Regions from separate parts of the Halanaerobium saccharolyticum subsp. saccharolyticum DSM 6643 genome, predicted to be linked through region 2. Evidence: riboswitches for the same ligand, from Rfam matches in the RefSeq annotation. Region 2 holds a riboswitch; the other holds the start of a gene.

Region 1 (6,086 bases), on a different contig from region 2:
TGGAATTTATATTGAAAGAGCTGATCCCCGGCTGACAAAAGTTTATGTAGAGCCTACAAGTGACTGTAACTTAAACTGTAAAACCTGTGTTAGGCATTCCTGGGATGAAGAAATGGGTTTTATGAAAATGGAAGATTATAAAAAATTAATAAATGGACTAAAAGATTTTGAAGGCCTGAAAAAAGTTTCATTCTGGGGGATTGGCGAGCCTCTTTTTCATCCTCAAATTGCAGAGATGATTGAGTTGGCTTCTGAACTAAAAGTTAAAACTCAGATGATTACAAATGGACTTTTGTTGAATAAAGATAAAGCTTCAGAATTACTGGAGGCTGGACTTAACAGTCTGGTAGTTTCTGTGGATGGAACTTCGCCGGAGACAATGGCTGATATTCGATCGGGAGCAGAATTAAAGACTGTAATTAAAAATGTAAACTATTTTCGTAATCTTCGGGATAAAAAACAAAGTGAATGTGAGATTGGCATCGAATATGTGATTATGAAATCAAATGTTGAGGAACTTAGGGATTTGCGTAAATTGGCTCGTAGAATAGGGGCTTCTTTTATTTTTTTAACAAATCTACTTCCATATACTGAAGATATGTCAGCTGAAATATTATATTCTTTTTCTATTAGCCGCTCTCAACCTAAAATCAGAACTGAACATAGACCCGAAATTTATCTACCTCCAACTGATTTGAGGGAAGATATTATTCGTGATCTGGCTGCAGTCGGCGGAAAATCAAGCTCAATTAGTACAACTCAGGTACCATTTAATCCTCATCGGGGCTATTGTAAGTTTGTAGAAGATGGCTCAATTGCAGTTAACTGGCAGGGAGAGATTAGTCCTTGTATTGCTCTAATGCACAGTTATGACCTTTATATTAGAGAGCGCGAAAAGCATATCAATAAATATTCATTAGGAAAAATATCAGAATCGGGGCTCTCAGAAATTTGGAACAGTGATGATTTTAAAAAATTTCGCAAAAAAGTTAAAGAATTTCCTTTTTCAGATTGTACTCAATGTTCAGGCTGTGAAATGTCTAAAGAAAACAAAGAAGACTGCCACGGGAATCAGTTTCCAGTTTGTGGAGACTGCTTATGGGCTCGAGGTGTAATTCAATGTCCATAATAAAATTGAAAATAAAAGCTGCTTTAAATGTGAATAAAATAATTTTAATATTTTGAAAATTAAAGCAGGAATTTGACTTGTTAAGTTTAATAAGTACTAATATACCTTCGAGTCTTTTTGCCTAAGGAGTTTTCTAAGGAAATTAGACCGCTGGGTTGAGGAAGAAATGACTCAGCCTCCCGTGCTTGGAAAGAAGAGTAAATCTAAAGGAGGTATAATTGATTATGGGAAAAATTTATGAATATCAAGTTTTAAGAGTAGATTTGACAAATGAGGAAATTACTAGAGAAACAATTTCAGGTGAAAATGTAAAAAAATATCTTGGTGGTAGAGGCTTAGCTTCAAAAATTCTGTATGATGAAATTGACCCTAAGGTTGATCCATTAAGCCCCGAAAATAAATTGATTTATGCTACTGGGCTTTTAACTGGAACAGCAGCATCTACTGGTGGCCGTTATATGGTTGTTACCAAAGGCCCTTTAACAGGTACTATTGCCAGCAGTAATTCAGGTGGGTTTTTTGGTGCTGAATTGAGATTTAGTGGCAATGATATTATTATTTTTGAAGGTAAGGCTGAAAGACCACTTTACCTATCAATCGAAGGAGAAAAAGTTGAGCTTAAAGATGCTTCTGAAATCTGGGGTAAGGGAGTTTATGAAACTACCGATTATCTGTTAGAGGCTATGGATGCTCTCGATGCTAGAGTTAGCTGTATTGGACCTGCTGGAGAAAATTTAGTGAAATTTGCTTCAATTATGAATGACAAGGATCGAGCTGCCGGTAGAACCGGGGTTGGTGCAGTTATGGGTTCTAAGAATTTAAAAGCTATTGTAGTAAGAGCTAAGGATAAACAGGTCGAATATTTTAAGGATGAAATGCTGAAAGTAGTTCAGAAACAGACTAAAATGCTCAAAGAAGATGGAGTTACTGGTGAGGGTTTACCTGCATTAGGAACTAAAGTTCTTGATAACATTTGTAATTCTACTGGAGTTTATCCGACTAGAAACTTTCAGGAATCTACTTATGAAGATGTTGCTGAAGTATCTGGAGAAGCACTGGTGGAAAAAGGATATCTGCAGGGTAATAAAGGTTGTTATGCTTGTCCAATCCGCTGTAGTAGGGATACTAAATTACCAAATGGTCGTTCCGGGGAAGGTCCGGAATATGAAACAGGTTGGGCTTTTGGAGCAGACTGTGGTGTGAAGGATTTAAATGCGATTGTAGAAGCAAACTATATTTGTAATGACCTTGGAATGGATACTATTTCTGCTGGTGCTACAATTGCCTGTGCCATGGAAATGTATGAAAAAGGCTATATAGATAGAGAAGAACTGGCAAATGGTCCAGAACTTAAATTTGGTTCTTCCGAGTCAATTGTTTATTATACTCAAAAGATGGGTTATAGAGAAGGTATAGGAGATGCCATGGCAGAAGGATCATACCGTTTTGCCGATTCCAAGGGCCATCCTGAGTTTTCAATGAGTGTTAAGAAACAGGAATTACCGGCTTATGATCCACGTGGACTACAGGGCCATGGATTAAGTTATGCTACTTCCAACCGTGGAGGTTGTCATGTAAGGGGCTATATGGTTTCTCCAGAGGTACTTGGTGTACCAGAAAAACTTGACCCCCAGGAGTTAAAAGGAAAACCAGAATGGGTTATTATCTTTCAGGATCTAACTGCTGTAATTGATTCAAGTGGGATGTGTCTCTTTACTTCTTTTGCTTTGGGACTAGATGATTACAGAGAAATAATCAATGCAGGCACAAAATTTGATTATACATCTGAATCTCTGCTTGAAGTTGGAGAAAGAATATGGAACTTAGAGCGCTTATTCAATTATGAGGCGGGTGTAACCCCAGATACTGATAAACTTCCAGAGCGTTTCTTAACTGAGCCAATTGTTGATGGACCTTTGAAAGGAAATGCTTCAAAATATAAAGAGATTTTGCCCGAATATTATAAACATCGCGGCTGGGAAGAAGATGGCTGGATTAGTGACCAGAAATTTAAGGATCTTAAAATTAAATAATAACTTAGTTAGAATTAAATTAGTGGCTGATTTTAATTGAGCAATTTAAATCCACTCAGTTCTCTGCCGGGAACTGGGTGGAATTTTAATATTGAAAGGTGATGCAAATGGCATTGATAGTTAAATTCTATTCTTTATTTAAAATTAATTTAAAAAGTCCAGGGGTTGAATATGAGTTGGAGGGAGAAACCACTATTTCTAAGCTAATTAAAAAGCTGGATCAAGATTTTGACGGCTATTTTAGTCAGAAATTACTGGAGTCAGATGGCAGTATCGCTCCCGGTTCAATTATTCTGGTCAACGGTCATAATGTTATCCATTTGGAAGGGCTTGAAACCAAAATTGATAATCAGGATACAGTAACTTTATTTCCACCATCGGCAGGAGGATGATTATGAAAGATTATCTAAAAAGACAGGAAAAATTATTTAATAAAAAACAACAGCAGCAGTTAGAAAAATTAAATATTATGATTGCCGGCACAGGAGGACTAGGGACCAATCAGGCCCTACAGCTGCAGCGGGTTGGAGTAAATAAAATCTATCTTTATGATTATGATTTGGTTGAAATAACTAATCTCAATCGTCAGCTTTGCTATGGTAAAAAAGATATTGGGAGGCCTAAAGTTGAAGCGGCAGTTGAGTTTTTAAAAGAGTTTGATTTAGAAACTGAAATAGTTGCTAGAAATGAAAAAATATCTATGGCAACTAAAATCCCAGAAGATATAGATATTATCTTTGACGGGATGGATAATTTTGAATCGCGCTTTATCTTAGATCAGCTGGCTCTGGAAAATGAACTTCCCTTTATCCATGCCGGAATAGAAGGGTTTTTTGCTCAGATTATGCTGGTGCTGCCTGAATCTAAGCTGCGTTTAAAAGATGTTTTTGCTGGTTCAGCCAAAAAGGAAACTCCAGCTGTTTTTTCACCAGCTGTAACAGTAACTGCTTCTGTCCAGGTACTGGAAGCTTTAAAATATTTACTTGAATTTGATAATTATTTAAAAAATCAGCTGCTGCATATTGACTTATTAAGCAGTCAAATAGAAAAAATTGAATTAAAATAGAGTTGCACAGATGTTCATATTTGTATTTAACTGATTTAGAAAGATATTCGTCTCAAAAATTGTAACTCTTACACTTGAGAAAATTAAATTTCTTTGTTAATCTTATCCGGAGGAGATGATTAAATATGCAGACAGAAATATATCATTTGTTTCACAGTGGAACAGCAGTTAGAGTTAAAGATAAATTATTTATCTTTGATTATTTTAAAGATGAGCCACAGCAGAAAAAAGCACTTGCAAGCTCTCTAGAGAAAGGAATTATTAGGGAAGATACTTTTAAAAATATAAATGAAGCTTATGTTTTTGTTTCTCACAGCCACCATGATCATTATAATAAAGTTATTTTTGAGTGGGAAAAATATTGTGATAATGTAAATTATATTTTAGCAGCTGAGGTAGAGCCAGAGGCAGAGTTAAAAAATAAAGCTAATCTCTATTTAATGGAAAAAGATGAAGAATTTAAGCTGGGAGATGTCGAGATTTCAAGTTATGGTAGTACAGATGAAGGAGTATCTTTTTTAGTTGAGCTTGAGGATTTAAGTATTTTCCATGCCGGAGATTTAAACTGGTGGAAGTGGAAAAAATTCAGTGCCAAAGTTCAGAAAAGAGAAGAGAGAGAATATAAAAGAGAAGTTGATAAACTTACAGGGAAAATTATTGATATTGCCTTTGTACCGGTTGATCCTCGTTTAGAAGAGCATTTTTATTTAGCAGGAGAATATTTTATTGAAGAAATTATGCCTTCTCTTTTCATTCCCATTCATTTTGCTGATAACTATGATATCACTAGATTCTTTAAAGAGAGATTTAATTCCGATCGGACTCGAGTTGCTGAAATTGCTGAACCGGGAGAAAAGATTTTATATACAAGGAAATAGATAGCATTATTAATAATTTATATATGGAAAATATAGACCAAAGTATTATTATAATCAATATTGATTTGGCTTTATTTATGTTATAATAAAATAAATGTTTTTTTAATTTAATAAGGAGGATTTTTCAATGCAGGGAGTAATAACTTTAGGTGAGGCTTTAATTGATTTTACACCATTAGATGATCAAAATATGGACTTTCGTAAAAATCCAGGTGGGGCACCAGCCAATGTCGCTGTTGCTCTAAGCAGACTGGGAGTAGATGTAAGTTTTGTCGGTAAGGTTGGTAATGATGTTTTAGGGAATTTTTTAGCTAAAAAACTGCAGTCAGAAAACGTTAATATTGAAAACCTGGTCTTAACAGATGAGGCTAAAACAGCTATTACCTTTGTTACTTTAGATGAAGATGGAGACCGCAGTTTTGATTTTTACATAGATCCGAGTGCTGATCGATTCTTAAGAGAAGATGAAATTGATGCAAAACTTTTTGAGCAGAATAAAATCTATCACTTCGGCTCAATTTCTTTAATTGATGAACCAGCGAGGTCAGCAACTAAAAAGGGGATAGAATTAGCCCATCAAAATGAGATGCTTATTTCCTATGATCCTAATTTGCGTGAAATGCTCTGGGACTCACTGGATGAGGCTAAAGAGATTATCTTATCTGTGATGGATCAGGTAGATATAGTTAAAGTTTCAGAAGAAGAACTGGAGTTTTTAACTGGAGAAACCGATATTGAAAAAGGGGCAGAGATTTTAGAAGCCGAATATGATATTCCAGTATTATTTATTACCTGTGGCAGTAAAGGCTCATATTATTACTTAAATGATCTCGGCTTTGTCGAGGCCTTTAAAGTTGATGCAGTTGATACAACTGGAGCTGGTGATGCTTTCATGTCAGGAGTTTTATATAATTTCAATCAGGCAGATTTAAAAATGACTGAGATTGATAATAAATTTTTAGAAAAAACACTTAAGTTTG
Region 2 (6,086 bases):
GATGGCTTTAGATTGGATGTAATCAATTTAATTTCAAAAGATCAGGATTTTCCGGATGGCTCTGAAGATGGGCTAGCAGGACATGAATATTTTGCTAATGGTCCTCGGGTTCATGAATTTATTCAGGAAATGGCTGAAAATACTTATAATAATTATGATTCTATGACTGTTGGAGAAACTCCTTTTGTTGATAAAGATGAGGCTTTGAAATTTGTGAAAGAGGATAGAAGAGAATTTTCAATGGTTATTCCTTTTGAGCATCTTGAATTTGATCGTAAAGAAGGATGGAGTAAGATTACAAATTGGGAGCTAAAAGAACTTAAAGATTTAATGAGCCAGTGGCAGTATAAATTACAGCAGAATAATGGCTGGACCAGTCTCTATTTTTGTAACCATGATCAACCAAGAATTGTCTCTCGCTATGGAGATGATGGCAAGTATCGTAAAGAATCAGCAAAAATGCTGGGAACAATGCTCCATACTTTAAGAGGTACTCCCTTTATTTATCAGGGTGAGGAAATTGGAATGACCAATATTAGTTTTGATTCTTTGACTGCTTTTGATGATATTGAAACTAGAGGTTATATTAAAGCAGTTCAGGAAAAAGGAGAAATGAGTGAAGAAGAGATCTTAGAGATTGCAAATTATAGAACTCGGGATAATGCTCGCACACCTATGCACTGGAATGAAAGTAAATATGCTGGATTTTCTGAGGTTGAGCCCTGGTTAAGAATGAATAATAATTATCCAGAAATCAATGTTGAAAAAGATCTAACTGCAAATGATTCAGTTTTCAAATATTATCAAAAGCTGATTTCTTTGCGCAAAAAATATCCAGTATTTGCTTATGGTAAATATAATATTCTAATGGAAGAAGATAAAAATATATATGCTTACCAGCGTTTGGGAGAAGAAAATAATTTGCTGGTATTATTAAATTTTTCTAAAGAAAAAGTTAACTATAAATTAGATTCTGAAATAAAATTTGAGCAGGCTAAATTAATATTAAATAACTACCAGGAAGGCATTAAATCTGAACTTCAAGGATCTCTGAGACCTTATGAGGCTAGAGTTTATATTTACTAAACTAAAATTGATTAAAAACAAAATTTTTAACTGCTTGACAAAACTAATTAATATGGATATTATTAATGTAAGAATAGTCGCACAACTCCGAGCGCTTTTAAGCTAAGACTTGCATGTTAAGCTTACTGCGCCGATAGGGTTTAAAAGGAAACTTTTGAGCCTCCCGGATGGAAAGGAGTGATCGATATGGATTGCATTATGTTTAATCCGCCTTAAACTTCCGGTAATTATACCGGGAGTTTATTTTTTTGTGTTTTAAAAATATAGGGTTTGATTTTTCTAAAATTAAATCAAAAGTCAATACATTAAAACAAGGGGGATTATTATGTCAATAAAGAAGATTATTTTTTCATTACTTATTTTTATGTTGATCTTTAGTTCAGCTGCGGCTGCTCAAGAGATATTAACAATGGCAACTACAACCAGTACTGAGAATTCTGGGCTTTTAGCTGAATTGATTCCACCTTTTGAAGAAAAGTTTAATGTGCGGGTAGATGTTGTAGCCGTAGGAACTGGAGCTGCAATTGAACTGGGACGGAATGGTGATGCTGATATAATTTTTGTTCATGCCCGGGAAGCTGAAGATGAATTTGTGGCAAATAGCTATGGGGTAAATAGAAGAGATGTAATGTATAATGACTTTGTTATTTTAGGACCAACTTCTGATCCAGCCGGGCTTAGGGATACTGAAAATGCTGCAGAGGCACTAGAAAAAATAGCTGCATCGAAAACAGAATTTGTATCGCGTGGTGATAATTCTGGTACCCATAAGAAAGAATTATCTCTTTGGGATAGTGCTGGAATTAAGCCCGATGGCAGCTGGTATTTAGAAAGTGGTCAGGGTATGGGGCCAAGTATAAATATGGCAGATGAGCGCCAGGCATACATTTTAGCTGATCGAGGAACTTTCTTAGCTTATAGTGGTGATATAGAATTGGAGATATTAAATAGTGGAGATCCTGCTTTATTTAACCCTTATGGGATTATTCCAATTAATCCAGCCTATCATACTCATGTTAATTATCAGATGGCAATGGCTTTTACAGGCTATGTAACTTCTCAACAGGGTCAAAATTTAATAAATAATTATATGAGATACGGAAAACAACTATTTTATCCGTCTGCAATTGAAGAAGATAATCTGGTAGATTAAGCTTATATTTAATAGATAAGAATGGCTGGCTGTAGGATTAATTAGTCTCTACAGCTGGCTCTTTAAAATTTGTTTGACAGGAGGCAAAAAGTGGGCTATTATGCTGATGCAATATATAGAGCTTTAAAACTAATTATAACTATAGATTCTGAAGTACTCAATGTAGTAACAACTTCTCTTAAAATTTCTATTTCTTCAACCTTAATTGCTTCAATTATTTCTGTTCCACTGGCCATCTTAATTGCTAGAAAGAAATTCAAAAGCAAAAAATTTGTAAATATTATTTTGAACACTCTCTTAAGTTTACCTACAGTTGTAGTTGGTATTTTTGTTTATTCTTTAATTTCTCGTCGTGGTGTTCTGGGAGAATTAGAACTTTTATTTACTCCGATTGGTATAATCGTAGGACAGGTAATTTTAATTACCCCCCTTATAACTGCTTTAATTAGGAATGTTATTTTTTCTCTAGATGAAAAATTATATAAAACAGCATTATCAATGGGAGCAAGCCGCAGTCAAAAATTTAAACTTTTGATTTTAGAAGCTCGATATGGAATCATAGGAGCCATAATTGCTGGTTTTGGTAGAGTATTGGGCGAAATTGGAGTCTCTATGATGCTCGGGGGAAATATTAAGGGAGTAACCAGAACAATAACTACTGCCATGTCGTTGGAGACAAATAAAGGTCGTTTTGCTTTTGCCTTGGCATTAGGAATAATACTTTTAACATTATCTTTTTTAATAAATTTTCTAACATATTTTCTGCAGGAGGGAAAAGATTATGCAAGAAGATAAAATTATTGAGGTTAAAAATATTAAGAAAATCTGCAGAGAAAAGAAAATCCTGGATATTGATAATTTTGTAGTTTTAAAAAATAAATTTAATTTTATTGTAGGGGGTAATGGCAGCGGGAAAACAAGTCTATTAAATATTTTAAGTTTAGTTGATCAGGATTATAAGGGTCAACTATATTATAAAGGTAAAAAAATTGATAAAACTGCTGAAAATTTAGAGTTAAGAAGGAAGTTTTCCGTTATTTGGCAAGATCCATACTTGTATCGGGGTGATGTTTTTTATAATATTGCTCTGCCATTAAAGCTGCGTAATTATAAGTCGAAGATAATAGAAAACAAAGTGAAAGAAATATCTGAAAAAATTGAAATCAAAAAACTGTTAAATCAATCAGCATTTACTCTTTCAGGTGGGGAAAAGCAGAAAGTCTCTATTGCGAGAGCTTTAATTACTGAACCTGAAATTTTATTTGTAGATGAAGCTACAACAAATTTGGATGAAGAAAGTATCCAATTTTTTAATTCTCATTTTGCTGATCTAGTAACAGATGAAATGACAGTTGTGATGGTCAGCCATGATAGAAGACAGATTAAACTTCTAGCTGACTATATAACTTTACTTCATAAAGGAAAAGTAAAAATTAGCAGAGAAATTAATGAGTTCAAATTTCAGCTTTTTGGCGAAGGGATTGAAACCCCTATTGCTGAATTAGTATAGATTTGAGTTATAATTTTTGATATAAATTTAAGAACTAAGTAAAGATCTAAAAATTTATTTTGCTTAAAACTGAGATGTTATTCAATTTCTGAGTCATTAATTCTAATTTGATTCATTTTTACTGATAATTTACAAAGGCCTTCATTAATTAATTGTTCTTCTAATAGAATATCATCTGGTACTTTTAAAGGAACTTCAGTAAAGTCCCAGATTGCTTTAATGCCAGCAGTTACCAGGCGGTCAGTTATTTTTTGAGCAGCTGCACCGGGAACTGTAAGAGCTGCCACATCAACCTCATTGTTTTTAATAAACTCTTCTAAAAAATTAATGTTTTTTATTTCAATATCATTGATTACAAGTCCGATTAAGTTAGGGTTTTTATCAAATATTGCAGTAAGTTCATATCCGCGTTCAAAATAGCCTTTATTATAAGCTAGAGCCTGACCTAAATGTCCAGCCCCAATTAAAATAATTTTTTTCTGATAGTTAAATCCCATAATAATATTGATCTGTTGAAAAAGGCAAAAGATATCATAACCATAACTTTTTTTACCGAAAGTGCCAAAATAACTTAAATCTTTACGAATTAAAGAACTGCTAAATCCTGTTAGTTGAGCGAGTTCCTCAGATGAAACATATTTTTTATTTGATTTTTGCAAATTCTTTAAATATTTGTAATAAACCGGCAGTCTACCAATGATTATGTCTGGAATATTGTATGAATCTTTTCCCATATTTATCTCTCCTTTAAAATATTGTTAAAAATATAACATATCTTATGTTCATTTTATCTTAGCTGAAATTTTTTTTCAACTTTTATGGCATAATTTAGCTAAATTAAAAGTAGTAGCTTTTTTAAGCAGGATATAGTTTGTTTTTGCCGAATTTATTAAATAAGAGCTTTAGTCAGAATTTTCATAATTATTTTTTGGAAATAATAATTAAATGTAAGGAGTGCATAAAATGGATAAATATAAAATTAAAATTTCAAATTTAGATTATAATTTTAATTCAGACGAATTAGATTTTGAAACTACTAAGGAACTTTCTGCAATCGATGAAGAGATAATTGGTCAAAATAGAGCAGCATCTTCTTTGGACTTTGGAATGAGGGTTAATAAAAAAGGATATAATATTTTTATGGCTGGTGAATCTGGAACTGGGAAATCAACTTATGCTGAGAATATGGCAGAAGAAAAGGCTGCAGAAATGGATCAGCCTAAAGATATCTTATATGTATTCAACTTTTCAGAGCCAGAAATACCAAGAGTTATGCGGGTGCCAGCTGGGATGGGTAATGAGTTAAAAAATGATATGGATAAAATTGTTGAAGAATTACAGGAAGAAATTCCACGTGCTTTCGAAGGCGAAGAATACGAAAAAGAAAGAAAAGAAATATTGAATGAATATCAGCCCAAATCGAATAAACTGATGCAGGAATTTGAATCTTCAGCTAAAGAGAGAGGTTTTTTGCTTCAAAACACATCTCAAGGTTTAGTTCCAGTTCCGATTGATGAAGATGGAGAACCGATTTCTAGAGAAGATTTTCAAGAAATGGATGAAGATAAAAAAGAAGAAATCCGTAATGAAAGCCAAAAAATACAAAATGAAATTTCGCAGGTTATGCGGGAAATTCGCTCAATTAAAGAAAAGGCACAAGATGAGCTTTCAGCTTTAGAAAAAAAGATTGGCATTTCTATTGTACAGCCGATAATTTGTCACTTGAAAAATCAATATGAAGACTGTGAAGAAATAGTAGATTATTTAGAAGAAGTACAGGAAGATATTGTAGATAATATTGATCGCTTTCGCAATGAAAATGATAAAAAACAGCAAAATCCATTTATGGCAATGCAGCAGGATGATGACGGCAGTTTCTTTGTCCGCTATCAAATTAATATATTTGTTAATAACAATAAGACTGAGGGAGCTCCAGTCATTTATGAAAAAAACCCAACATACTACAATTTGTTTGGAAAAATAGAAGGTAAGAGCCAATTTGGAACGATTACTACTAATTTTACAATGATTAAAAGTGGATCACTGCATCAAGCAAATGGAGGTTTTTTAGTTGTTCATGCGAAAGATCTATTGACAAGCCCCTTTTGCTGGGATACTCTGAAAAGAGCTTTAATAAATCAAGAAATAACCGTAGAAAATATAGGTGAGCAGTATCGAAGTGTCCCAATTATTACTTTAAAACCAGAAGCTGTAGAACTGGATTTAAAGATTATTATGATTGGCTCTCCTTATATTTATTATCTGCTTTATAACTATGATGAAGAATTTTCTGAGCTCTTTAAAATTAAAGCTGATTTCGATACAGAGATGAAAAGA

What was found. Region 2 has a riboswitch for molybdenum cofactor ahead of HSACCH_RS08255 (substrate-binding domain-containing protein). Riboswitches for the same ligand answer to the same signal wherever they lie in the genome.
Region 1: another riboswitch for molybdenum cofactor. It lies ahead of HSACCH_RS11350 (aldehyde ferredoxin oxidoreductase family protein); the one in region 2 lies ahead of HSACCH_RS08255 (substrate-binding domain-containing protein).

What each region holds. Positions count from the first base shown of each region.
Region 1 is NZ_CAUI01000023.1:257,984-264,069, reverse strand. Features, by position in the region: gene HSACCH_RS11355 (radical SAM protein) at 1-1,129, shown strand, start outside; molybdenum cofactor riboswitch at 1,223-1,341, shown strand; gene HSACCH_RS11350 (aldehyde ferredoxin oxidoreductase family protein) at 1,354-3,162, shown strand; gene HSACCH_RS11345 (MoaD family protein) at 3,270-3,554, shown strand; gene HSACCH_RS11340 (HesA/MoeB/ThiF family protein) at 3,557-4,228, shown strand; gene HSACCH_RS11335 (MBL fold metallo-hydrolase) at 4,354-5,106, shown strand; gene HSACCH_RS11330 (carbohydrate kinase family protein) at 5,234-6,086, shown strand, end outside.
Region 2 is NZ_CAUI01000019.1:152,919-159,004, forward strand. Features, by position in the region: gene HSACCH_RS08250 (alpha-glucosidase) at 1-1,086, shown strand, start outside; molybdenum cofactor riboswitch at 1,160-1,280, shown strand; gene HSACCH_RS08255 (substrate-binding domain-containing protein) at 1,412-2,239, shown strand; gene HSACCH_RS08260 (ABC transporter permease) at 2,330-3,034, shown strand; gene HSACCH_RS08265 (ATP-binding cassette domain-containing protein) at 3,021-3,749, shown strand; gene HSACCH_RS08270 (redox-sensing transcriptional repressor Rex) at 3,827-4,483, opposite strand; gene HSACCH_RS08275 (Lon protease family protein) at 4,713-6,086, shown strand, end outside.